DNA from 2 places in the Caulobacter sp. FV1ye6ST genome. Region 1 is predicted to be linked to the other one. Evidence: predicted binding sites of a transcription regulator. Region 1 holds the regulator's gene; the other holds the start of a gene.
The links. Region 1 encodes LexA, which represses DNA repair genes until DNA is damaged. Its sites were predicted from a motif close to ATGTTCNCNANNTGTTCT; they were not measured.

Region 1 (10,745 bases):
ACCAGCGGCCGTTCAACCCGATCACCGGCAAGTTCGACCCGCAGATGTATGCCGGCCTCCTGGCCCAGAACAACCTGACACCGGCGAACTACGAAGCTTCGCTGCGCGACGAGATCGCCAACGCCCACTTCTTTTCCGCGGTCGCCGGCGGCCTGAAGGCCCCGCGCATCTATGCCGCCCTGCAAGGCGCCTATGTGCTGGAAGCGCGCGACGTCGCCGCCTTCGCCGTGAACCCGGCCTCGGTCGAGCGCCCGGCCCCGCCGACCGACGCCCAGCTGACCGCCTTCATGAAGGAAAACGCCGAGCGCCTGACTCGTCCGGAAACCCGCGTGCTGTCGATCATGCGCGTCAGCGCCAAGGCGCTGGAGCCGACCGTCGCCATCGATCCGGCCGCCGTGCGGAAGGCCTATGATTTCCGCAAGGACAGCCTGGCCAAGCCCGAGACCCGCACGATCATCCAGATCGTCGCTCCGGACGCCAAGGCGGCCGCCACCATTTCGCAGCGCCTGACCAAGGGCGAGGATCCCGTCGCTGTCGCCAAGACGTTCGGCAAGACCCCGCTGGTTCTGAACGACAAGCCCAAGACCGCCGTTCCGGACCGCAAGGTCGCCGACGCCGCCTTCAGCCTGGCCGCCGGTCAGGTGAGCGGCCCGATCACGGGCGAGCTGGGCGTCTCGGTCATCAAGATCGTCAAGGTCACGCCGGGCTCGACCGCCTCGCTGGAGAGCGTGCGCCCGCAGATCGAGGCCGAGGTGCGCACCCAGGCTTCGCAGACCAAGGCCTACGACCAGACCCAGGTCTATCAGGACGCCCATGACGCCGGCGCCGACCTGGTCGCCGCGGCTAGCAAGGCCGGCGCCCTGGTGCTGACGACCGCCCCGATCACCGCCCAAGGCGCGGACGAGACGGGCCAACCCGTCGCCGGCCTGACGCCGGACATCGTCAAGACCGCCTTCGGCCTGTCGCAGGGCGGCGAAAGCGACCTGATCGAGGCCGGCAAGGGCGAATACTACGCCGTGAAGGTCGAGAAGGTCGTCCCGGCAGCCCTGCCGCCCCTCGCCGAGATCAAGCCACAACTGACCGCCGTCTGGATGGGCCAGGAACTGAGCAAGCGCCTGAAGGCCAAGGCCGACGAACTGGTCGCTCGCGTCAAGAAGGGCGAGTCGATCGAGGCTGTCGCCGCTTCGGTGCAGTCCAAGGTCCAGAAGGTGCCGGGCCTGTCGCGCCAGAACGCCCAGCAGCACATGGGCCTGGGCCGCGAGTTCCTTGGCGCCGCCTTCCAGGCCAAGAACAATGAGGCCTTCGCCACCCGCGCTGGTCCGCAGGGCGAGGCCTATGTCGTCGCCAAGCTGGAGGCCATCCGTTCGGCCCCGACCGCCGCCATCGCCCAGATCGCCGCCATGGCGGGCGCCCAGTCGGGTGAAAGCCTGATGCGCGACCTCGGCGAAGCCTCCCGCAACGCCGCCAAGGTCCAGCTTAAGACCAAGAGCAACCTGACCCTGGCGCGCCAGGCCATCGGCGTCGACACCGACGCCCTGGCCAAGGCGGAAGCCGCCAAGGGCGGAAAGAAAGCCGAGTAATGAGTCTGGAGCCCGCGTTCGACGCCTTTTCGGAAATCTATGATTCCGGACGGCAGCAAGTCGTCTGGACCCGCCTGATCGACGATCTCGAGACCCCCGTCTCGGCCTATCTGAAGATCGCCCAAGCGCGTCCCTACAGCTTCCTGTTCGAGAGCGTCGAAGGCGGGGCCTGGCGCGGTCGCTACTCGATCGTGACCATGAACCCGGACCTGGTGTGGCGCTGTCGCGGCGACCAGGCCGAGCTCGCCGAGGGCGACGACATCGCCGCCGGGCGCTACACGCCCCAGCCGGGCGGCGCTCTGGACAGTCTGCGCGACCTGGTGGCTCAGGCGCGGATGGAGTTGCCCAAGGGCCTGCCGCCCATGGCCGCCGGCGTGTTCGGGGCCCTGGGCTACGATCTGGTGCGCCTGGTCGAGCGCCTGCCCGACATCAACGAGGACACTCTGGGCCTTCCGGACGGGATCATGACCCGCCCGTCGATCGTCGCCGTCTTCGACGCCATCGCCCAGGAGATCATCCTGACCACGGCCGTACGCCCGAAAGCCGGCGTCTCGGCCCACGACGCCTACGCCGCCGCCCGCGCGCGGATCGAGACGGTGATGGCCGACCTGCACCGGCCGCTGGCCCACGACGCGCCGCGCGCTCCCCGGGGGCCGATGGACTTCACGACTCCGGTCAGCCGCGCCGACTACGCCGATGTCGTCGCCAAGGCCAAGGACTACATCGCCGCCGGCGACATCTTCCAGGTCGTGGCCAGCCACCGCTTCCGCGCGCCCTTCGACCTGCCGCCGTTCGCGCTCTATCGCTCGCTGCGCCGGACCAATCCGTCGCCGTTCCTGTTCTTCCTGAACCTGGACGGCTTCAACCTGGTCGGCTCCAGCCCCGAGATCCTGGTCCGCCTGCGCGACAACAAGATCACCATCCGGCCGATCGCCGGCACCCGTCCGCGCGGCGCCACGCCCGAGGAAGACGCGGCGCTGGAAGCCGAACTACTGGCCGATCCCAAGGAACGCGCCGAGCACCTGATGCTGCTGGATCTGGGCCGCAACGACGTGGGTCGCGTGGCCATGCTGAACCACCAGGGCCGCAATGCTCCCGCTGAGCGTCCCAAGGGTCCGAACGTTCGCGTGACCGAGAGCTTCAAGATCGAGCGCTACAGCCACGTCATGCACATCGTCTCGAACGTCGAGGGCACGGCGCCCAACGGCGTCGATCCGGTCGACGTGCTGATGGCCGCCCTGCCCGCCGGCACGCTGTCGGGCGCGCCCAAGGTGCGGGCCATGGAAATCATCGACGAGCTCGAGGTCGAGAAGCGCGGCATCGGCTATGCCGGCGCTGTCGGCTACTTCGGCGCCGACGGTTCGGTCGACACCTGCATCGTGCTGCGCACGGCGCTGGTCAAGGACGGCATGATGTACGTCCAGGCCGGCGGCGGTATCGTCGCCGACAGCGATCCGGACGCGGAATATGACGAGACCCTGCACAAGTCCCGCGCCCTCAAGCGCGCGGCCGAGGAAGCCTGGCGATTCAGCTGAGCCTTAGGGCTGACGTCTTCCCTTTGGACTAAGGACCGCCCAGCCGGTCGTCCGGGAGGTGCTGAGTGACCGCCGGCGGCGCCAACACCATCACCGTGGCGAAGGCCAGCGCGCAGATCGCGGCGAAAGCCGCGGCGACCAGAACCGGCCCCATCTTCTGGATACGGTTCTTGCGCCGCAGCAGCGCGCGGACATAGGCGACGGCGACGGGGTCCAGGGCGGAATCACGCGGGTCCATCCCCATATGATGCTTGAAGACCGCGACCGCTGTAACCGTAACTGAAAGCCGCGCGCGAAAATGCCGCTACACATCAGGCCCGCGCAGGCTAGAACCGACCTCCGAAAGGCGGCGTCATGATCCTGGTCATCGATAACTACGACAGCTTCACCTACAACCTCGTCCACTATCTGAACGAGCTGGGGGCCGAGACGGTCGTCTACCGCAACGACGCGCTGACCGTGCAGGAGGCCTTGGGCCTGGCGCCGGCCGCCGTGCTGCTGTCTCCCGGCCCCAAGGCCCCGGACCAGGCCGGTATCTGCCTGCCGCTGCTGCGCGCCGCGCCCGAGGATCTGCCGATTCTGGGCGTCTGCCTGGGCCACCAGGCCATCGGCCAAGCCTACGGCGGCGAGGTCATCCGCGCCAAGGCCGTGATGCATGGCAAGGTCAGCAAGGTCCGCCACGACGACAAGGGCATCTTCAAGGGCCTGCCCAACCCCTTCACAGCGACGCGCTATCACAGCCTGGCGGTCCGCCGCGAAGACCTGCCGCCGGAGCTGGAGGTCACCGCCTGGACCGACGATGGCGAGATCATGGGCGTGCAGCACAGGACCCGCCCCGTGTTCGGCGTCCAGTTCCACCCGGAGTCGATCGCCACCGAGGGCGGCCACCAGATGCTGGCCAACTTCATGGACCTGTCGGGCGTCAAGCGCGACGCGGCGATCTGGGTCTAGCCGAGCCATGTCCGACGCTTTCAAGCCGCTGCTGGCCAAGCTGGCCGACGGCCAGACCCTGGACGACGCCGACGCGGAGATCTTCTTCGCGGCGTGCCTGCGCGGCGAGCCGACCCCGGCCCAGGTCGCCGCCGCCGTCACCGCCATGCGCCTGCGCGGGGAAACCGTGGGCGAGATCGCCGCCTGCGCCCGCGCCATGCGCCGCGCGGCCGTGCAGCTGGAGCATCCGTACGAGGTCATCGACGTCTGCGGCACCGGCGGCGATGGCCTGCATACCCTGAACATCTCCACCGCCGTCGGCTTCGTGGCCGCCGGTGGAGGCCTCAAGGTCGCCAAGCACGGCAACCGCGCCATCACCTCCAAGTCCGGCACGGCCGACGTCCTGACCGCCCTGGGCGTCAATATCGACGCCACGCGCGAGCAGCAGCGGCGTGCTCTGGACGAGGCCGGGATCTGCTTCCTGTTCGCCCAGGCCCATCACGGCGCGATGAAGCACGTCTCGCCGATCCGCCAACAGCTGGGCTTCCGCACCATCTTCAACCTGCTGGGCCCGCTGACCAATCCGGCCGGCGCCAGGCGACAGGTGGTCGGCGTCTCGGCCCCGCGCTTCGTCGAGCCGATCGCCAAGGCGCTGGGCGCGCTGGGCGCCGAGCGCGCCTGGTCGGTGCACGGCTCGGGCATGGATGAACTGACCACCACGGGCGAGACCGAGGTCGCCGAATGGCGCGACGGCCGCATCCATCTCTTCAAGATCACGCCCGAGGCCGTAGGCCTGCCGCGCGCCTCGCTGTCGGACATCACCGGCGGCGACCCCGACTTCAACGCCGCCGCCCTGACCCGCCTGTTCGACGGCGAACAGGGCGCCTATCGCGACATCGTGCTGCTGAACGCCGCCGCCGCCTTCCTGGTCGCCGACAAGGTCGAGACCCTGGTCGAGGGCATCGCGCTGGCCGCCGACATCATCGACGAAGGCCGCGCCAAGGCGGCCCTTGCCGGCCTGGTGGCCGCAACGAATACGGAAGCCGCCGCATGACCGACATCCTCGCCAAGATCGCCGCCTACAAGCGCGACGAGGTCACCGACCGCAAGCGTCGCCGCACCCAGGCCGCCCTGGACTCCGCGGCCCGCAACGCCTCGTCGCCGCGCGGCTTCAAGCGGGCGCTTGCTCAAGGCCACGCGCCCGGCAAGCTGTCGCTGATCGCCGAAATCAAGAAGGCCTCGCCCTCCAAGGGCCTGATCCGCGCCGACTTCGATCCGCCGGCCCTGGCCAGAAGTTACGAGGCCGGCGGCGCGGCGTGCCTGTCGGTGCTGACCGACGGACCCAGCTTCCAGGGCGCCGACGCCTATCTGATCGACGCCCGCGCGGCCGTCAGCCTGCCCTGCATCCGCAAGGATTTCCTGGTGGATCCCTGGCAGGTGTCCGAGAGCCGCGCCCTGGGCGCCGACGCCATCCTGGTCATCCTGGCGATGATCGACGACGTCCTGGCCGCCGAGCTGATGGCCGAGGCCAAGCGCCTGGGCATGGACGCCCTGATGGAGGTCCACGACGAGGCCGAGATGGCCCGCGCCGGCGCTCTGGGCGCGGACCTGGTGGGCATCAACAACCGCGACCTGAAGAGCTTCGTCGTCGATCTGGCCGTCACCGAACGGCTGTCGGCCCAGGCGCCGAAAGACGCCCTGCTGGTCACCGAGAGCGGCATCTTCACCCACGACGACGTGGTGCTGATGGAGGCGACCGGGGCCAAGGCCATGCTGGTCGGCGAAAGTCTGATGCGCCAGGCCGACGTCACGGCCGCCACCAAGGCCCTGCTCGGCTGACGGTTTGGGTACGCGCCATCTGGCGTTTTCCCCCTCGCCCGCTCACAGTCCCCTCAACAAGAAAAGCCGCCGCGTCAGGACGTCGGCGGACGCCACGCGAGGAAGCGCGAATGCATTGGGTCGCCCGCGTGGTGAATTGGTCCCTCGTCGCCTTCTTCAAGCGCGAGGGCTGGACGATCGAGGGCTCGGCGCCGACCACGACGCGCAAGTTCGTGATCATCGCCGCGCCGCACACCAGCAACTGGGACTTCGTCTATTTCCTGGGGGCGGCCGACGCGCTGAACCTGAAGCTCAGCTTCATGGGCAAGGCCTCGCTGTTCCGCTGGCCATTCGAGAAGCTTATGAAGGACCTGGGCGGCGTGCCGATCGACCGCTCCCAGTCGCGCGATACGGTCCAGGCCATGGCCGACGAGTTCGCCCGCCGCGACGAGTTCATGCTGACGATCTCGCCCGAGGGCACGCGCGGCAAGGCTGGCGGCTGGAAGACAGGCTTCTACAACATCGCCCTTAAGGCGGGCGTGCCGATGGTGCCTGGCTTCATGGACTACAAGCGCAAGGTCGTGGGCCTGGGTCCGGCGATGATTCCCAGCGGCGACTACGAGAAGGACCTGGCGGCGCTGGCGGCGTTCTATGCGCCGGTCACGCCCAAGCATCCGGAACTGAAGACCATCCTCTAGGGTGGATCAACGGCCGGGTTGGCTGAAGCTTGACCGCTCGCTAGGGTCCGGGCCGCTCTACCCAAAAAGGAATCGGATGCGGGCCTTTCTCTCCAAGCTACGGCGCGCCATGTCGCTGACGCCAGCGCCGCCGCCGTCCGACGCCGTCGCCGCTCCACAGGAGCTCTGGCACCTCGTCGGCGCCGCCGACGCCGACTTCATCCGCGTGGGCCAGCAGTTCAAGGAACTGTTCGTCGCCGCCGGCCTGCAGCCGCATCACGCCATCCTCGACGTCGGCTGCGGCATCGGCCGCGCCGCCGCGCCCCTGGTCGACTACCTCGACGCGAGAGGCCGCTATGCCGGCTTCGACGTCATGACCCAGGCCATCGACTGGTGCAAAGCCAACATCGCCGTCGGCGACCCGCGTTTCGACTTCACCCATGCCGACATGCACAGCGACCGGTACAATCCGGAGGGCTCGCGGCCGGCCAGCACCTTCGTCTTCCCCTATCCGGACGCCAGCTTCGACTATGTCTGGCTGGGCTCGGTGTTCACCCACCTGCTGGCCGCCGATCAGGCCCAGTTCGCCCGCGAGATCGCGCGGGTGCTGAAGCCGGGCGGGACCAGCATCGTCTCCTGGTACCTGATCGACGACGAGGCCCGCGCCAATACCGGAAACGGCGATATCGCCTTCGACTTCGTCCACGCCCTGGACGGCTGCTGGACCGCGACCCCCGACCTGCCTGAGGCGGTGATCGGTTACGACCTGAAGCCGATCCTGGCGCAGTACGAGGCCCTGGGCTTCGACGTGCTGAACCAGGCCCTTGGCGTCTGGCGCCGCCAGCCGATGCAGGACCAGGACATCATCATCGCCCGCAAGCGCGCTTGAAAGCTTTCGTTAAGCTTTTGATTCTGGTCGTCTTTTCCACTCTCAGAAGTTCTAGCCTTTGAATTTCCTCGACTTTTGACCAGCGGCGACGCTCGACTTGACTTTAAGGAAGAACGCCTAGAGAACATTCGCGAGGTTTGCGGTTTGTTCCGCGCTCCAGCCGAGGTCGACATGCTTACCCGCAAGCAGCACGAACTGCTGATGTTCATCCACGAGCGGATCAAGGAGACCGGCGTCTCCCCGTCTTTCGACGAGATGAAGGAGGCCCTGGACCTGGCGTCCAAGTCGGGCATCCACCGGCTCATCACGGCCCTGGAGGAACGCGGCTTCATTCGCCGTCTCGCGCACCGCGCCCGCGCGCTGGAAGTGGTGAAGCTGCCGCAGCAGGCCACGACGGCCGCTCCGCCCAAGGGGCGCGGCGCCTTCCGGCCGCAGGTGTTCGAAGGCGGCGGCGCGCCGTCGTCGGCTCCCGCATCCGCCCCGCCGGCCAATGACAGCCGCGAACTGCCGATCCTGGGCAAGATCGCCGCCGGCACGCCGATCGACGCCATCCAGCACGAGCGCGAGCGCCTGCCGGTGCCTGAATCGATGCTGGGCAATGGCGAGCACTATGTCCTCGAGGTGCAAGGCGACTCGATGATCGAGGCCGGCATCCTCGACGGCGACTATGTGATCATCAAGAAGGGCGACACCGCCACCTCGGGCGAGATCGTGGTCGCCCTGGTCGGCGAGGAAGCCACCCTCAAGCGCTTGCGCAAGAAGGGCGGTTCGATCGCCCTGGAAGCCGCCAATCCGAAATACGAGACCCGCATCTTCGGCCCCGACCAGGTCGAGGTGCAGGGTAAGCTGGTGGGCCTAATCCGCCGATATCACTAGGCGTTCCAGAGCGCTCGAAATTCGGCCCCGATCTTCATCCGAGGATCGGGGCCTTTTCGTACGGAGGTGACGCTTAGAGCCGGCCCTCCTCCGCCAGACGCTTGGCGGCCACGTCGAAGCCGGCCCAGGCCGCCGCCGCCAGCGATCCGCCCGTGCTGACCCGGCGCACGCCCAGAGCGCCCATGCTCGCGACCGACATATCCGCTCCCCAGAGCAGGACGTTGACCGGCTTGGGCGCCACGGCCTGGACGATCGCGCGGATCTCGTCCGGATCGGTCACCGCTGGCGCGTAAAGGCAATCAGCGCCCGCCTCCGCATACGCCTTGAGCCGCTCCAGGATCGGGGCAAGATCGCGGTTGCCGCGCAGATAGCCCTCGGCGCGGCCGACCAGGATCACGTCCTGGCCCGAAGCGTCGATCGCCGCGCGGGCGGCCTTGAGGCGCTCCACCGCGACCGCGAGATCGTAGAGCGCCGAGCCCGACCAGTCCTCGATGGACAGGCCCGCCACACCAGCCTCAATGGCCAGGGTCACGCTCTCGCCGACGCCTTCGGGCGTGTCGGAAAAGCCGGCCTCGAAATCGGCGTTCACCGGCAGGTCGGTGGCGGCGCAAAGCACGCGCAGATGGGCGATGACCTCGTCGCGGGTGACCTGGCCGTCGTCCTTGCCCATGGACCAGGCCATGCCGGCGCTGGTAGAGGCCAGAGCCTTGAACCCCTGCTTCTGCAACCGCTTGGCGCTGCCGCCGTCCCAAGGGTTCGGCAGAGTGAAGCAGCCGTCGGCGTGCAGGGCGCGGAAGTCGGCGCGGCGGGCGGCGAACGGGTTTGGCATGACAGCGTCTCCTAGAGTGCTGCTGAAGCTCTAGCCCCCGCTAGTGACATCGGCTGTCAGCAGGCGGCTCGCCTACGGACGGCTCCAAGGCCGGTCGCCGCGCAGGGGCTGAGCCCAGACGATGCGCCAGCCATCGGAACGGCGATAGAGCTCGGCTGCCCCACCCTGTTCGAAATCCTCGGCGGTCAGCAGCACGGTGTCGGCGCACAGCGGCGGGGTTCGAGCAGGAGCCGGCCCGCGGATCACCACGACCTCGCTTCGGACGCACAGGCTCGACAGCGTCTCGGCGTCGGGCGTCTTGCGGCTCCAGGCCAGAGACAGCCGCACGGGGGCGCCCGGTTCCGGCGCGCAAATCCTCTTGTCGCAGGCATAGAGGCTCCAGGTCGCCGGCGTCAGGCCGCGCCGTCGCGCCCATAGCTCCGCTCCGAACCGCTTGGCGTCGGTGCGCAGCAGCACGGCGGCGTCGCCCGAGCGGACGGCGGCGGTTGCTCCGTCGGCGGCGATCCAGGCGTCCGGCGCGGCGGGTCTTGGCCAAAGCGCGACCGCCAGGGCCAGCGGCGCGCCGATCCAGCGCAGACGGCCGCGCCAGAGGCAAAGAATCATCAGGCCCAGGAAGGCGACCACCAACACCTGCGGCGGCGCGCTGGCCACGATCCGCTGGGCGCCCTGGGCGTCGGCGAAGCCATGGGCGATCCCGACCATACCGTCGACGCCCCAGCCGGCCACCGTCAGGAAGGGCGCGCCCAGGCCGAACGGCTCCAGCAAGGTTCCGACCGCCAGGAACGGCATGATCACGAACGACGACAGCGGCGCGACCGCCAGGTTGGCCGGCAGACCCCAGACGGCGACGCGGTTGAAATGCTGCATGGCGAAAGGCGCGGTCGCCAGGCCCGCCACCAGGCTGGTCGCGACCGAGGCCGTCAGCCAGGTCAGCCCCGCCTGCGGCCAGCGGATCCACCACGGCGTCGAGATCTCCTTGACCGGTCGCGGCCAGCCCTCCGCCAAGGCCACCAGGGCGGCGGTGGCGGCGAACGACATCTGGAATCCCGGCTCGCCGGCGGTTTCGGGCTTCATGGCCAGGATCACCAGCGCCGCGAGCGCCAAGCCGTGCAGGGTGATCGCCCGCCGATCGAACAGAATGGCCAGGAACGCCACGCTGGCGGTGATCGCGGAACGCTCGGCCGGCGGCGGCGCGCCGGAGATGACCAGATAGCCCAGCACGGCGACGAGCCCCGCGACCGCGGCGATTTTCTTGCCGGGCGCGCGCAGGGCCAGCCAAGGCCAGGCGGCGACGGCCAGCCGGACCGCGCCGAACATGAAGCCGCCGACAATGGCCATGTGCAGCCCGGAAATCGAGATGATGTGCGCCAGGCCGGACGCCCGCATGGCGTCGGTCTGATCCTGGGTGATCCAGGCTTCATGGCCCGTGACCATGGCCGCGCCGAGACCGCCGCTGGTCGGGCCCATCCTGGCGTGGATCCGCTGAGCCAGGCGCCATCTGAAAGCGTTGACCGCCATGGTCGCTCGCAGGCTCAACGGCGGCGGATCCAGCCGCGCCATCCCCAGTTCGCCAATCACGAAGCCGACGCCTCCGATCGAGTCGAACCAGGC
Region 2 (10,745 bases), 990 kb from region 1:
CCGAGGCCTTGCCGCCGGCGCGTTTCTGCGCGGCCGACGTCTTGGAAGCGTTCCGGGGCTGGGCCAGCTCCACGCTCTCGACCGGCGCCGGCGCCTCGGCCGCGACCGCCTTGGCGGGCTTGTCCTCGCGCAGTCCCTTGAACGACGCCTGGCGCACCGAGCCGTCTCCCGTGAAGCCGGCGAACTCTATCTCGGCGACCAGTTCCGGTTCCACCCAGTGGATGTCGGCGCCGCCACGCGGCGCGCCCTTACCGCCGAACGGTGAGGTCTTGCGCGCCAGCGTCTTCAAGGCCGGCAGCAGCTTGGCGAGCTTGTCACGGCCAAAGCCCGTGCCGACCCGGCCGACATGGGCCAACTGACCCTCGTCGTTGTAGATGCCGACGATCAACGAGCGGAACGCGTCGCCCGTCGTCGTCCAGCCGCCGATCACCACCTCATGCCCGGCCCGGCACTTGGCCTTGGTCCAGGTCGCGCCCTTGCCCGATCGGTACGGCGCGTCGAGCATCTTGGAGACCACACCTTCCAACGACATCCGGCAGGCCGATTGTAAGACCGCCTGTCCGCCGCTGGTGAAGTGCTCGACATAGCGGATGCGCTCGCCATCCGATGGCAGAAGCGTCTTCAGCCGGGTCTTGCGGTCTGATAGCGGCAGCGCGGTCAGGTCCTGGCCGTCGGCGTGCAGCAGGTCGAAGCCGAAGAAGATCAGGTCGTCGGTCTTCTCCTCCGACAGCGCCGCCTGCAGGCCCGCGAAGCTGGGCGAGCCCGCCTCGTCCAAGGCCACCACCTCGCCGTCGATCAGGGCGTCGGGCAGTGTCTTGGCGTCCTTGATCAGTCGCGGGAAGCGCTGGCTCCAGTCGAGACCCGTCCGGGTGCGCAGGGCCGCCTTGCCGCCCTCGACGCGCAGCTGCATCCGGTAGCCGTCGAACTTGATCTCGTGGACCCAGCCGTCGCCGCTAGGCGGCCGATCGACCAGCTTGCACAGCTGCGGCGGGACGAAGTCCGGCATGGCCGCCCTGGGCGCTGCCGTATTCGTCGCCCTCGCGCTCGTCTTGGCCTTGGCGGTCTTTCCCTTGGGCGCGCCGGTCTCCTCGGCGGCCTTCACAGCGCTGGCTTCAGGCGCGTTCGTGCTGCTCCAGACCGCGTCCGGCGTCGGGCCGGCCTTGGTCATGAACGGGGTCGGAGCCTTGCCCTTGCCCGCCGCGATGTCTTCCATCCTGCGACCCGAGGCGATCGAGAAGGACGTGTCCTCCAGGAAATCGGGGTCGCCTTCCATGGCGAAGGCGTCGCGATGCTTGATCAGCAACCAGTTCTCGCGCTTGCCGCCCCCAGACTTCCCCTTGGCGAACTTGTCGTTGTTGATCCTGACCAGGACCCAGCCGCCCTTCATCCGCTCGCCGGCGAAGACCAGCTTGATCTCACCCTTCTTGAGCCCCTTCTCCAGGTCGAAGCCCGGCTCGGGCGCCCACCAGCCGCGATCCCACAGCATCACCGTGCCGCCGCCATACTGGCCCGCGGGGATCGTGCCCTCGAAGTCGCCATAGGCCAGCGGATGGTCCTCGACATGGACGGCCAGGCGCTTGTCGTGCGGATCGCGCGACGGCCCCCGGGTCACCGCCCATGAGAGAAAGACGCCCTCGTGCTCCAGCCGCAGGTCGTAGTGCAGCCGGGTGGCGTCGTGCTTCTGGATGACGAACCGCGCCCGCGCCGAAGCCGCGACCTCGGCTTCACCCGAGGGCTCGGCCGTGAGCTTGAAGTCGCGTTTGGCCTGATAGGCGGCCAGCTTAGGCGCGGCCATGGCGGCTATTCGCCGTCGAAGACTTGCGGACGCACATCGTCCTTGTCGACGCCATCGCCCGCGTCGGCCTCGTCCTCGAGGTCGATGATCTCTTCGTCGTCGAGGTCTTCGCCGATCAAGGCGTCGTCGTCATCCTCGTCGCCCTCGGCCTGGGTGACGTCCAGCACGTCGGGCAGTTCCTCGAAGGTGCGGAACTCGCCGTCCTTGCCGATGACGTCATCGTCCATGGCCTCCGCGCCGTCCTGCTCGTCATAGCCGTTGTCGATGTCGGTCATGGCTGTCTCTCCTGTGCCTGCAGGAGAAATGGTTTTGGACCAACGCCGTTCCGGAATCGCGCCGTGCGGTTGCGGGCAGCGGCGGGCTTCCACCCCGTTTCCCGTGCGGAATCACCGAGTGCGCGAGTCGCCACATGGTCTACTTGCGAGACCATCATTAAGCGCTTTGCCCCAAACTTGACCGTTCCGGAGGCGACGATTCCGAAAAAATCCCCGTCCCACGGGCGTTTTGCCCCCATGAATCGGCGTTTTAACCTTCCCTAACGGGTGACAAACGCGATCCGTCTCGTCAGGCTCGCATTTCCCTGATTCACAGGAATGAGCTTAGAGATGACGAACGTTTCCGATCTGGTCGACGCCGCTGTCGCCGCTGACGACAAGCTGACCAAGACCCAAGCCAAGGCCATCATCGACGGCGTCTTCAAGGCGATCTCGGATGCGGCCGTAAAGGGTGAAGAAGTCTCGATCCCGGGCTTCGGCAAGTTCAAGGTCCAGGCCAAGCCGGCCCGCACCGGCCGCAACCCGGCCACGGGCGCGACCATCGAAATCGCCGCCAGCAAGAAGGTCGCCTTCACGCCGGCCAAGCAACTGAAGGACGCCGTCAACGGCTAAGCCTTCAGCGGGGAGCACGCCGCAAAGTCTGCTCCCCGACGTTGCTATTCACGCGCGACATTGTGCTCCACGCCCTTGTCGCGCGTGAAGACTATCTAGAACAAAATAAGAACGATAACGTGCTTCGCATGGCCGTTCTCGATCTCAGACATAAACTCGCTATCCTCGCCGACGCCGCCAAGTACGACGCGTCCTGCGCGTCGTCCGGCGCGGAGAAGCGGAACTCCGTTGGCGGCCAGGGGATCGGCTCGACCGAGGGGATGGGCATCTGCCACGCCTATGCCCCAGACGGGCGCTGCATCAGCCTGCTGAAGATCCTGCTGACCAACTTCTGCATCTACGACTGCGCCTATTGCATCAACCGCGTGTCGTCGAACACGCCTCGGGCGCGGTTCACGGTGAAGGAGGTCGTCGACCTCACCCTGAACTTCTACAAGCGCAACTATATCGAGGGGCTGTTCCTGTCCTCGGGCGTCATCCGCACGGGTGACTACACGATGGAGGAGATGGTCCGGGTGGCGAAGTCGCTGCGGCTCGATCACGACTTCCGGGGCTACATCCACCTGAAGCTGATCCCCGAGGCTTCGCCGGAACTGGCGGCCGAGGCGGGGCTCTATGCCGACCGGGTGTCAATCAATATCGAGCTGCCGCGCGACGACGATCTGGCCAAACTCGCGCCCGAAAAGAGCTCCACCGACATCAAGCGCGCCATGGGCCGCATGCGGCTGGCCATCGACGACCACGCCGAGCCCGCCAAGAAGGCTGGGAGGCGCGCGTTCGCCCGCAGCCAGTCGACCCAGCTGATCGTCGGCGCCGACGCGGCCAAGGACGGCGACATCCTGGCCCGCAGCGCCAGCCTCTACGGCGCCTATCGCCTGAGCCGGGTGTACTATTCGGCCTTCAGCCCGATCCCAGACGCCAGCCATCGCCTGCCCCTGGCCCGGCCGCCTCTGCTGCGCGAGCATCGCCTGTATCAGGCCGACTGGCTGATGCGGTTCTACGGCTTCGAGCGCCCGGAAATCGTCGCGGAGGGCGAGGACCTGGACCTGACCGTCGATCCCAAGACCAGTTGGGCGCTGCGCAACCGGGCCTCTTTCCCGGTCCACGTCCAGACCGCCGACAGGGAGACACTGCTGCGCGTGCCCGGCCTCGGCGCCAAGGCCGTGGGACGCATCCTGACGGCCCGCAAGGTGACGCGCCTGACCCTGGATGACCTCAAGCGCGTGGGGGGCGTCCTGAAGCGCGCCAGGGCCTTCGTGGTCACCGCCGACTGGACGCCGGGCGCCTTGACCGACGGCGAGAACCTGAAAGCCGCCCTGGTGAAGCCCCAGCAGCTGAGCCTTTTCTGATGCGGGTCGTGCGGCTGGCCTCCGAGATCGACTTCGCCGGCTGGCGCACGGCCGCGAGGACGCTGCGGGCCGAGGGTATGGAGCCGCGGGCTGTCGTATGGACCGTGGAGCGGGAACTGTTCGGCCTCGACGCCGAGCCAGCCCCATCCGACAAGCCAGCCAACTTCACCGTTCCCGCCGTCTTCGTCGAACTGGCCGAGCAGGTGATCCAGAACCGCGCGGCCGACCGCTTCGCCCTGCTCTACCGCATCCTCTGGCGGCTGGAGCGAGAGCCTCGGCTGATCGACAATCCGGCCGATCCCGACATGGCCCGCGCTCGCGACATGGCCAAGGCTGTCAGCCGCGCGGCGCACAAGATGAAGGCCTTTGTCCGCTTCCGCCTGGTCGAGGGGGCCGCCACCGAAACCTATGCCGCCTGGTTCGAGCCCGCCCATCGGGTGACCGAGGCCACCGCCCCGTTCTTCGTGCGTCGCTTCACCAACATGGACTGGACGATCCTGACGCCCGACGCCTGCGTGGCCTGGGATCGCGAGCGGCTGTTGGTGTCCGAGGGCGCCGATCCGGCCGACGCGCCGTCCGAGGACACCCAGGAGGAGCTCTGGCGCACCTACTACGCCTCGATCTTCAATCCGGCCCGCCTGAACCCCAGACAGATGCGTCAGGAAATGCCCAAGCGCTACTGGCGGAACCTGCCCGAGGCGGCGCTCATTCCGGAGCTGATCGAAACCGCCCAGGACCGCGCCACCGCCATGGTCGCCGCCCAGCCCGCCAAGCCGACCGAACGCAAGCTGAAGGCCGCCCTGCTCCATGCGCGCGACGCCTCGTATGACGAGTCGATGCCGACCGCGCTCGACGACATCGCCGCCGGGATCGAGGTGTGCCGGCGCTGCGATCTATGGCGCGACGCCACGCAAGGCGTACCGGGCGAAGGCGCGGCCGGCGCGCCGTTGATGTTCGTCGGCGAACAGCCGGGCGACCAGGAGGACCTGGCCGGCCGCCCCTTCGTGGGACCGGCGGGCCATGTGTTCGACAAGGCCCTGGCGGAAGCCGGCGTGGCGCGTGACCGAAGCTATGTCACCAACGCGGTGAAGCACTTCAAGCACGAGCTTCGCGGCAAGCGGCGCATCCATAAGACGCCCGAACGCGGCGAGGTCACCGCCTGCCGCTGGTGGCTGGACGCCGAGCGGCGGCTGGTGAAGCCGCGGGTGATCGTCATGCTGGGCGCGACGGCGGCGCTAGGCGTGATCGGCAAGCCGACGCCGATCGCGGCCAATCGCGGCCAGGCCCTACCGCTTCCGGATCAGGCCCAGGGCGTCGTCACCTATCACCCGTCGTTCCTGCTGCGCCTGCCGGACGAGGACGCCAAGGCGCGGGCCTATGCGGACTTCGTGGACGATCTGCGGCTGGCGGGGACGCTGGCGGGACTGACCTGACTCAGCTCGCCCGCTTTACGCTGGCGAACACCGCGTCGAGCTCCGTGGCCAGCAGCTCGATCCGGTAGGGTTTGATCAGCACCCGCCGGCCCTCGTTGGTCGCGGCGGCCGCCGCGGCGCTGTAGCCGGTGGTCAGGACGACCGGCAGCTCGGGCCAAAGCCGCGAGATGTCGCGCGCCAGGTCCAGCCCGCCCATGTCGCCGGGCATGACCATGTCGCTGAACACCAGGTCGAAGGCGATATCCTGGCGCAGGATCGCCAGGGCCGACAGGGCGTCGCCGGCCCGAACCACGTCGTAACCGAGCTCGCGCAGCATCTCCTCGACCAGCTGGGCGACGCTGTCGTCGTCCTCGACCATCAGGATCCGCTGGGCCTCAGGACCGACCTTGCGCAGGGCGAGGGGCGCGGCGTCCCGCACCATTTCCTTGGTCGAGCGCGGGATCCGCATCCAGATCGTCGTCCCCTCGCCCAAGACGCTCTCGATGCCCGCCTCGCCACCGGACGAGCGGGCGAAACCGTAGACCTGGGACAGGCCAAGGCCCGTGCCCTTGCCGACCGGTTTGGTGGTGAAGAACGGCTCGAACAGTCGGCTCAGCACCTCGGCCGCCACGCCGACGCCCGTGTCGCGGATCGACAGTCGGACCACGTCACCCGCGCCGTCGGGCCCACCAGACGGCTCATTGCGGCCCTCGATGGTAATCGCGCCGCCGTCAGGCATGGCGTCGCGGGCGTTGATGGCGATGTTCAGCACCGCCACTTCCAGCTGCGAGGCGTCGACCTCTATGCGCCACAGGTCCGGGTCTAGCCGGATCTCGACCGTGACATCCTCGCGCAGGGAGCGGTCCAGCAAGGTGTGCATGCCGGTCAGGCATTTCTCGATGTCGACCACTTCGGGCTTCAGGGGCGCGCGGCGCGAGAAGGCCAGGAGTTGCTGGGTCAGGCTGGCGCCGCGATCGATGGCCTGGCGGATGCCCAGGCGCAGGCGCTCGCGGCGGGTGGGATCGGTGGTCCGCTCCAGCAGATCCATGCCGCTGGAGGCGACCATCAGCAGGTTGTTGAAGTCGTGAGCCACGCCGCCGGTCAGCTGGCCCATGGCCTCCATCTTCTGCGACTGGCGCAGGGCCTCCTCGGCCTTCTCGCGCTCGCGGGTCTCACGGCTGAGACGGCGATAGGCCTCGGCCACGCGGGCGCTGGCCGCGCCGAGTACGGCGACCAGAAGCGCCGCCATGACGATCAGCAGGGCGAACCCGGCATAGCGCATGGCCCGGCGGCCGGGCGATTCCAGCACCGTGCGCAGATAGACCGAGCCCAGCACCGTCTCGCCCTCCTTGACCCGCGAGGTCAGGACCAGGCGCGCGCCGTCGTTGCGGGGCGGTCCCAGGACATTGCGGGTCGGCGGCGGCGGGGCCCCGGCCCGCACATAGCTGGCGGCTAGTTGACCCTGCATGTCGTAGGCGGCCACCGCCTCGACATCGGGATTGGAACTCTGGGCGCCGACATATTCTCGCGCCGCCGAGCGGTCGTCGAAGGCCAGGGGCGCGGCCATGCTTCCGGCCAGGATTCGCAGTTGCACCTCCGCCTGGCGGAAACGCTCCTGCTGGCCCAGGCGCTCGTTATAGACGGCCAGTGCGAAGGCGGCCGCGACGATGGCAATCGCCAGCCCGATCGCCATCGAAACGGTCAGGACGGGACGCCAGGCCACGCGGCCGCTCGCGGCCGTCATCTGCCGCTCTCCTTGGACTGCGCGGCCAGGGCCAGCAGCTTGGAACTGACGGCCAGACCGGCGGCCTGGGCGGCGTCCGCGCGGATCTCGAAACGGACACGACTGTCGATCGCGACGAACTGGATCACCGCGCCGGGGGCGTCGAGCCCCTCGTCGGCGACCGTCAGCACCGGCTGGCCGGCGACCAAGGCCATCACCTGGCGCGGGGTCTGACTACGCGAGGCGGCGAGGAACAGCATATGACAGGCCGGCCCCTTGGCCACGGCCGGCAAGCGGACCACCACGACCGGATGCTCGCCGACCCGAGCGCCGCGCGCGGCGTGATCGACCACGCCGCCGAACGGATCATGTCCGGCGATGCATAGGCGGAAAGGGCTGGAGGGGCCCTCGAAAGCGGCGGCGGGCCAGTCGATGAAGGGCGTGAATTTGTAGAGATAACCGGCCTTGACGACATAGGCCGGGTCACGACCTTCGGTCATCAAGGGCGCGTGGCGACCTTCGGCCTTGGGGGGCGGCTTTAGCGCTTCAGCCTGGGCGGCGGGAAGGTGCTCGCCGGCTACCGCCACGCCGGCCATGGCGCATAACGCGCCGACCATGGCGATCACGCGAAAAGGCAAATGGCGCCATCCGGGGGTCAGGCCCGGGGCGCTCGGCGGGAAGCCCAAGACCATACGCCAGTCCCCCTCGGCGGTTTGAACGCGAAGCACGACCGTTTCGATCCCATCCCCATGACATTTTGGAGGCAGGCCGGTGAGGCCTTCCGGCGCGGCGAGGGAATAAGCAAAAAGCCCGGGGCGAAGCCCGGGCTTTCCTGTCAGCGATGGTACCGCCTCTCAGGCTTGAACTGAGGACCTCTGGTTCCACAAACCAGCGCTCTAACCAACTGAGCTAAGGCGGCGCATCGCGAGGGAGTGTCTTTAGTCGGACAGGCTCCCCGGATCAAGCGCCGAAACACGCTCTTTTCACAAGAAAGCGTACGTTCATTCGCGAGGCGTTTTCGAGAGAAACGCGCCCAACCAGGTTTGGCGTTTTCCAAAGAAAACCCGCTCACCCTCGTTTTGGCGTTTTCCAAAGAAAACGCCCCGGAGCCGAAACTCCGGGGCGCTTCTTTTGGTGTCGCTTGGATCCAGGCCCTATTGCGGGACTTGGAACACCAGCGGGACGGTCACCTGGCCACCGTCGACGGGCGCGCCGTCGAGGGTCTTCGGCTTCATCCGGAACAGCCGCGACAAGCGGATAGCCGCATCGCCGAAGCCCATGTCCGCGGGCGATTCCGAAACGATCGAGCAGCTTTCCAGCGTACCCTTGGCCGTCACGGTGCACGAGATCGTCGCACGACCGCTGACTTCCATCCGTTGCGCACGGTCCGGGTAGTACCGGGCCATGTCGTCGCCCGAGGGCTTGCGGGCCCAGTCGGGACGCGTGATCACCGACGCGCGGGCCGGCGGAGCCGTCGGCACGGGCGGAACCGCGGAAATCACCGGCGGAGCCGTGGTCTCGACCCGCTTTTCAACGGGCGGGATCGGCAGCGGCGGCGGCGGCGCCACGTCCGGCGGCGGAGCCACCGGAGGACGCGGCTGCACCACTGCTGGCGGCGGCGGCGGTTCGTTAGTCGGCGGCGGCGGCGGCGGAGGCGGCGGAGGGGGCGGCGGAGGCGGAGGCAACTCCACATCCACGGCTTCGTCCGAGTACTCCTGGAACACCGCTTCGAACTTCTGCTTCGCCAGATAGAGGAACAGAAGGCCGTGCAGACCGCAGACCACGATCAGGGCGAAGCCGAACGGCCCCATACCCTTCTTGCGACGCGGGCCGTCCGAGGTGAGCGGATCGTAGTGGCGATGCTCGGGCGTTTGTTGTTCAGCCATGCAGCACCCCTACCTTAGCTATCATCCCGGCCAACGAGAGCGACGCTGTAGAAGCCGTTATCCTGGAGGGTGTTCATCACCTCCATGAAAGCCCCGTAGCGAACCTTTTCGTCGGCCCGGATGAAGATGCGCTCCTTAGACGGGTCACGTCTGCCCATACCTTTGACAATGTCCTGACCCATCTCGTCGATGGAGGTCTGGTTGTCGCCGATGTAGAGCTGCCCCGTCGACTTGATCGAGATGTAGACCGGCTTCGGCGGGTTGGGAGTTGCTTTCGCCACCGCCGCGGGCAGGTTCACTTCGATCGACACGGAGGCCAGCGGAGCCGCCACCATGAAGATGATCAGGAGAACCAGCATGACGTCCACGAAGGGCGTAACGTTGATCTCGCTGTTCTGTTCGACGTTGAACCTGTCGCCCCCACCGCCTGAGAGTTTGGCGGCCATGGGTGTTACGCCCCCTTGTCGAGCTGACGCGAGATGGCGTTCATCAGTTCAGCAACGAAACCTTCCGAGCGGGTGCCGTAACCCGAGATGCGGGTCTGGAAGTAGTTGTAGAAGATAACGGCCGGGATAGCGGCGAACAGACCGATACCGGTGGCGAGCAGGGCTTCAGCGATACCCGGCGCCACGACGGCGAGGTTGGTCGTGTTGGTGTTCGCGATGCCGATGAACGACGTCATGATGCCGTACACCGTACCGAACAGACCGATGAACGGACCGGCCGAACCGACCGAGGCCAGGAACACCATGCCACCCGACAGGCGCTTGGCCAGCGAGGCTTGCACCGCGTTGATGGCGTAGGTGGCGCGAGCCAGCGTCGAGTCACGGTGTTCGCCAGCGACGGCGAGACCGGCTTGACGCGACAGCTCAACTTCCTGCGAGGCGGCGGCGGCCATGTCGGCCATCGGGTTGCCTTCGAATTCTTCCGACGAGCTGATGCGCGCGATGTCGGCGATCGAGCGAGCGCCGCGGAAGGCTTCCAGGAACTTGTCCGATTGCTTGTTCAGGCCAGCGAACTCGAAAATCTTGGTGAGCAGCAGCACCCACGAGAAGACCGAGGCCAGCAGCAGGCCGATCATGACGACCTTAACGACGGCGCCAGCGGCGAGGAACATGCCGACGGGCGTCAGCGAGTGGCCGCCCTTCTTTTCTCCTTCGGCTTCGGCGGCGTCAGCCGGCGGAGCTTCGGGAGCCGGGGTCGCGGCCGGAGCGGCGGCGGCATCGGCGGGAGCGGCCTGCGTGGAGGAGGCGGCGGCCGGAGCGGCAGCGTCCTGGGCAAAAGCCGGGGCGCTCGCCATCAGCGCCATGGCGCCGACGAGAGCGATGAGGGGGGTCTTCCGTTTAATGTCGAGCATCTGTCGCCAGTTCCTGATTGGTCTAGCACGTTTGGACCGAGGGTCGTCGCGCGAGAGCGTCTTCCCTAACTCTGAATAGCCCACCTGGAGGTCGATTGCTCTCCCAAACCTGGCGAACCCGCTTCGCTGCGCTCGACCCGTTACGCCCCTCGCGAGGACCAAGCCCTCCAGAAGGATCGTTTCGAAGCGCGGGCAACCGACGCCCTTTTGGGGCTCCGGTCTTACCGCAATGTTAGAATTGCGGCTGTGGTCCTTTGGCAACCCCTTTTCGCACCGTCAAGGGGATCATTTGGGCACAAATGCATCGTCGAGCCCCCCTGCCCCCCGGGCTCACCG

Region 2: a site for LexA is predicted at 2,780-2,797, ahead of ACW175_RS06300 (putative DNA modification/repair radical SAM protein). Genes of this name have one in related genera too.

What each region holds. Positions count from the first base shown of each region.
Region 1 is NZ_CM178733.1:2,275,483-2,286,227, reverse strand. It holds gene ACW175_RS11260 (peptidylprolyl isomerase) at 1-1,580, shown strand, start outside; gene trpE (anthranilate synthase component I) at 1,580-3,115, shown strand; gene ACW175_RS11250 (hypothetical protein) at 3,144-3,353, opposite strand; gene ACW175_RS11245 (anthranilate synthase component II) at 3,470-4,066, shown strand; gene trpD (anthranilate phosphoribosyltransferase) at 4,074-5,099, shown strand; gene trpC (indole-3-glycerol phosphate synthase TrpC) at 5,096-5,884, shown strand; gene ACW175_RS11230 (lysophospholipid acyltransferase family protein) at 5,995-6,561, shown strand; gene ACW175_RS11225 (class I SAM-dependent methyltransferase) at 6,638-7,429, shown strand; gene lexA (transcriptional repressor LexA) at 7,601-8,305, shown strand; gene ACW175_RS11215 (isocitrate lyase/PEP mutase family protein) at 8,379-9,134, opposite strand; gene ACW175_RS11210 (ComEC/Rec2 family competence protein) at 9,207-10,745, opposite strand, start outside.
Region 2 is NZ_CM178733.1:1,283,902-1,294,646, reverse strand. It holds gene ligD (DNA ligase D) at 1-1,795, opposite strand, end outside; gene ACW175_RS06310 (hypothetical protein) at 1,801-2,070, opposite strand; gene ACW175_RS06305 (HU family DNA-binding protein) at 2,401-2,682, shown strand; gene ACW175_RS06300 (putative DNA modification/repair radical SAM protein) at 2,802-4,031, shown strand; gene ACW175_RS06295 (UdgX family uracil-DNA binding protein) at 4,031-5,464, shown strand; gene ACW175_RS06290 (ATP-binding protein) at 5,466-7,187, opposite strand; gene ACW175_RS06285 (TOL_0243 family YfiR-like periplasmic protein) at 7,184-7,894, opposite strand; tRNA gene ACW175_RS06280 (tRNA-His) at 8,009-8,085, opposite strand; gene ACW175_RS06275 (energy transducer TonB) at 8,321-9,052, opposite strand; gene ACW175_RS06270 (biopolymer transporter ExbD) at 9,067-9,498, opposite strand; gene ACW175_RS06265 (MotA/TolQ/ExbB proton channel family protein) at 9,504-10,409, opposite strand.